2 regions of the Micromonospora sp. DT63 genome follow, and region 2 is predicted to be linked to the other one. Evidence: riboswitches for the same ligand, from Rfam matches in the RefSeq annotation. Region 2 holds a riboswitch; the other holds the start of a gene.
What was found. Region 2 has a riboswitch for thiamine pyrophosphate ahead of thiE (thiamine phosphate synthase). Riboswitches for the same ligand answer to the same signal wherever they lie in the genome.

Region 1: another riboswitch for thiamine pyrophosphate. It lies ahead of ACLQ27_RS30710 (ECF transporter S component); the one in region 2 lies ahead of thiE (thiamine phosphate synthase).

The regions. Positions count from the first base shown of each region.
Region 1 is NZ_JBNCKQ010000013.1:14,460-16,918, forward strand. Features, by position in the region: gene ACLQ27_RS30705 (alpha/beta fold hydrolase) at 1-580, opposite strand, end outside; TPP riboswitch at 688-792, shown strand; gene ACLQ27_RS30710 (ECF transporter S component) at 870-1,457, shown strand; gene ACLQ27_RS30715 (ABC transporter ATP-binding protein) at 1,596-2,459, shown strand, end outside.
Region 2 is NZ_JBNCKQ010000002.1:577,009-579,467, forward strand. Features, by position in the region: gene thiO (glycine oxidase ThiO) at 1-719, opposite strand, end outside; gene thiE (thiamine phosphate synthase) at 716-1,339, opposite strand; TPP riboswitch at 1,334-1,443, opposite strand; gene ACLQ27_RS09455 (ThuA domain-containing protein) at 1,734-2,459, shown strand, end outside.

The DNA of each region.
Region 1 (2,459 bases), on a different contig from region 2:
CGGTGAGCGCGCCCGGCGCCCGCATCGGGTCGGCGTAGCGGTCCACCCGGGAGGCGTCGCCCACCCCGCCGAGCATCTTGCGCAGCGCCGTCGCGTGCCACGCGAGCAGCACCTTCTCGGCCTTGCCCGGCTTGCGGAACAGCGCGATGTACGACGAGCGGGCCTTCTGTTCCCGGTCGGTGCTCAGGGCGTGCGCCATGGCCGCCGGGTGCGGCACGGACACCGCGGTCAACGTACGGACCCGCTCGGGGTGCGCGGCGGCCACCGCCCAGGCCACGATCGCGCCCCAGTCGTGGCCGACCAGGTGGACGGCGTCCACACCGAGCGCGTCGAGCACCGCCACCACGTCGGCGACCAGTTCGGGAACCCGGTACGCGGACACCGCCTCCGGCCGGGCACCCGGCGAGTAGCCCCGCTGGTCCAGCGCGTACGTGCGCAGCCCGGCGGCGTGCAGTGCCGGCACGACCTCGTCCCACTCCCCGCTGTGCTGCGGGAAGCCGTGCAGCAGGAGGACGGGGACGCCGTCGGAGGGGCCGCCGGTGCGTACCTCGAACGTGAGACCTCGCGCGTCGACCTGCATGATCGTCAGCCTACCCAGGCGGCGGGACGCCGGCCCGGCTGCGCGGGCGGTCGGATGCCCTGCTGGGCTGTTACCCCTGGTCGGTGCTAGCGTCAGCGAGACAACTTCACATCCGACAGGGGAGCGCACAGCGCTGAGAGTGCGGGCACGCCCGCAGACCCTCGAACCTGATCTGGGTAATGCCAGCGCAGGGAGTTCGGTCGACCTCCAGCCGCGCCGTGGGTCCGGTGCCACCGGACGCGCGGCGTGCGTCTTCTCCTGGTTCGTTCCACTGAACTGGGAGCACAGCATGGACAACACCACAAGCCGTTGGCGCACCATCGACATCGTGGTCGCCTCGGTGATCGCGGTCGCCTTCGGCGTCATCTTCTGGGCCTGGGGCCTGGTCTGGAGCGCCACCGAGGGCGCGTTCGCCTTCTTCCCGCCGGCACAGACGCTGATCTACGGTGTCTGGCTGCTGCCGGCCGTGGTCGGCGGCCTGGTCATCCGCAAGCCCGGCGCCGCGCTCTACTGCGAGACGGTGGCCGCGGTCGTCTCCGCGCTGCTGGGCAGCCAGTGGGCCGGCACGGTGATCCCCCAGGGCATCGTGCAGGGCATCGGGGCCGAGCTGGCGTTCGCCGCTTTCCGGTACCGGTCGTTCCGGCTGCCGACCGCCGTACTGGCCGGCGCGTTGACCGGTCTCAGCGCGGCGCTGTTCGACTTCTTCGTCTGGAACGTCGACTACGCGCTGGGCGACTACCGCATCCCGTACGCCCTGCTCACCATCGTCAGCGCCACGATCATCGCCGGCGTGGGCGGCTGGTTGCTGACCCGCGCCCTGGCCAACACCGGTGCGCTGGACCGCTTCCCGGTAGGCCGGGACCGCGCCCTCATCTGAGGGCGCAACCGTCCCCGTGATCAAGAGGTTCGCGTCAATGGAAGCCGGATTTCTGCCGCAAACCTCTTGATCACCGGCGGGAAGACGGCCGGGAAGAGCCGGGGAAGACGGCCGGGAGTGGTTGGAAGGGGGTGTCGGGTGGGCGGGGTGCTGCTGCGGGGGTTCGGCTGGCGGCATGCCGGGCGGCGGGCCTGGGCTGTGCGCGGAGTGGATCTGCGGGTCGAGGCCGGGGAGCGGGTGCTGCTGCTCGGGCCCTCGGGGGCCGGCAAGAGCACACTGCTCAGCGCGCTGGCCGGGCTGCTGCCCGACGATTCCGGTGAGCAGGAGGGCACCGTCGAGATCGACGGGCTCGACCCCCGCAAGGCGCGGGAACGGGTCGGCATCGTCTTTCAGGACCCGCAGACCCAGTTGGTGATGGCGCGCAGCGGCGACGACGTCGCGTTCGGGCTGGAGAACCGGGGCGTACCGACGGACGAGATCTGGCCCCGGGTCGACGAGGCGCTGCGGCGGGTCGGTTTCCCGTATCCCCGGGACCGCAGCACTGCCGCGCTCTCCGGCGGCGAGCAGCAACGCCTGGCTCTGGCCGGCGCGTTGGCCCTGCGGCCCGGGCTGCTGCTGCTCGACGAGCCGACCGCCAACCTCGATCCGGACGGAGCCGCGCTGGTCCGGGGCGCGGTGACGGGCGCGTTGGACGCCGACACCACAGTGATCCTGGTCGAACACCGGGTCGCCGAGGCACTGCCACTTGTGAACCGGGTGGTCGTCCTGGAGCCCGGCGGCGGGGTCCGCGCGGACGGGACGCCCGACGCGGTCTTCGCCGCGCACGGCGCCGCCCTCGCCGCCGAGGGCGTCTGGGTGCCCGGTCACTCCATCGCGCCCCGCACGGCCGCCGCCACCCCCGGCGACCTGCTGCTCACCGCCGACCGGCTCGGCCTGCCGCCCCGGCTGGGCCCCACCGACCTGGCGGTACGCGCCGGAGAGGCACTCGCCGTACGCGGGCCC
Region 2 (2,459 bases):
ACCAGGTAGACGTGCTCGCCGTCGGCGTACCCCCGGATCACGTGCCGGAAGCCCGGTGCGACGCCGCCGGGCGCGCGCAGCCGGAGGATCTGGCCCTTCACCGGCCGCACGGGCAGGCCGGTGAGCGCGGCGGCCCCGCAGCCGGCGGCGACCACGGTGACCCCCGCGTCCACGTCGGACAGCCGCCGGACCGGCTGCGGCACCAGCACCGCGCCGGCCCGCCGCGCGGCCGTGCGCAGCGCCGGCACCAGCAGCCGGGGATCGACCTGGTGGTCGGTGGGCGCGAGCGCGCCGCCGCGCACCCGCGGGGCCAGCGCCGGTTCGCTGTCGCGCAGCTCGCTCGGGCGCAGCGGCGTCACCGGCAGACCCAACCCCTGTTGGTACGCCCAGAGCCGGCGTGCCTCGGCCAGGTCGTCGCCGGTCAGCCCGACCATCAGGGTGCCCTCGGTCCGGTAGCCGATCTCGGTGCCGCTCGCCTCGGTCAGCTCGGCGGCGAACCCGGGCCAGCGGGCGGCGGACGCCACCAGCAGCTCGGTCAGCTGCCGCTCACCGAAGTACGCCTCGGCGACCGGGGAGAGCATGCCGGCGGCGACTGCCGACGCCCCCGACCCGGAGGCGGGGTCGTGCACCTCGACGCGCAATCCCCGGACGGCGCAGCGCCACGCGATGGCCAGTCCGATCGGGCCCGCACCGACCACCGCCAGATCGGTGCGCGTCACGCCAGCGCCCGCAGCAGGTCGACGGTCGCCCGCGCGGGGTCGGCGGCGCCGGAGAGCGCACCGACCACCGCCACCCCGTACGCCCCGGCGGCCCGCAACGCGGGCACCCGGTCGGCGGTCACCCCGCCGATCGCGATGACCGGCACGTCGACGGCGTCGGCGACGTCGCGGACGCCCGAGGGCCCGATGGGATCCGGCAGACCGGTCTTCGTGCTGGTGGTGTGGCACGGGCCGACGCCCAGGTAGTTGGCGCCGGCGACGACCGCCTCGATCGCGGTCCGGGGCTCGCGGGCGGTGGCCCCGAGCACGCCGGTCGGGCCGAGCACGTGCCGGGCGGCGGCGACCGGCAGGTCGTCGGCCCCGACGTGCCCACCGGCGGCGCCCACCGCGAGCGCCACGTGCAGCCGGTCGTTGACCAGGCAGGTCGCCCCGTACGGCGCGCAGAGCGCCAGCACCCGGCCCGCCAGGTCGTACGCCTCGCGGTCGGTGGCGGAGTCCTCCACCCGGACCTGTACGACGAGGTCGGCGCGGGCCGCCGCGAGGGCGGCCCGGACCACGGTGAGTGGGTCGCGCCCGGGTCGGGTGTCGGTGACGAGATGCAGTCGTCCAAGGGACGGCACGGCAACGCTCCTCCCTGCGCCGGCATTACCCGGATCAGGTTCAACGGTCGGGGGCTGTCAGCCCCCCTCTCAGCCCGGTACACCGGGCTCCCGTGGGTTACTTGCGTGTCACCGTACGACAGTTCCGCCGGTCTGCCAAGGGACTGGCCGCCGGCCGGACACCACTCCATCGATGGGGTACTTTCTCCGGTCCTGTTCGGAATGTCGCCCGCCGTTGCAGAACCGTTACCAGCCGGCATCTTGCCCGACATCGATACACCAGAATTAATTTGTTCAGCGATTCGACAAAATGCCGGCGTGGACGCCCTGGCACGGCGTCCCCACCGGCTCCATCCGGGACGGTCTTCGGCAGCCGGCCCCCGCGATTCCTGTCCACCGCGACATTGGAGGCGGCGTGTCCCGTTCTCGTCGTGCCCGTTTACCACTCACCGCTACCCTGCTGTCCCTCGCGCTAGCCTCGACGACCCTGCTCGGGTCGCCGGCGCAGGCGGCTCCGGCCGCAGCGCAGATCCCCGCGCGAGACGTGCCGGTCGCGGCTCCGCTCTCCCAGGCGGTGCCGAAGGCACCGAAGGCCGCAGCGGCCGACCCCTATTCCGTCCTGGTCTTCTCCAAGACCGCCGCCTTCCGGCACGACTCCATCCCCACCGGCATCGCCGCGATCCAGCAGCTCGGCGCGGCCAACGGGTTCACTGTGGACACGACCGAGGACGGCGCCGCGTTCAACGACGCCAACCTCGCCAAGTACAAGGCCGTGATCTGGCTCTCCACCACTGGTGACGTCCTCGACGCCGACCAGCAGGCGGCCTTCGAGCGCTACGTGCGGGCCGGCGGCGGTTACGCCGGTGTCCACGCCGCCTCCGACACCGAGTACAGCTGGGCCTGGTACGGCGACCTGGTCGGCGCGTACTTCGCCAACCACCCGCAGAACCAGCAGGCCACCGTCAAGGTGGAGGACCACGCCCACCCGTCCACCGCCGACCTGCCGGACCGCTGGTCCCGGTTCGACGAGTGGTACAACTTCCAGACCAACCCGCGGCCGGACGTGCACGTGCTGGCCAGCCTGGACGAGAAGAGCTACACCCCGGGCGCCGGCGCGATGGGCGCCGACCACCCGACGGCG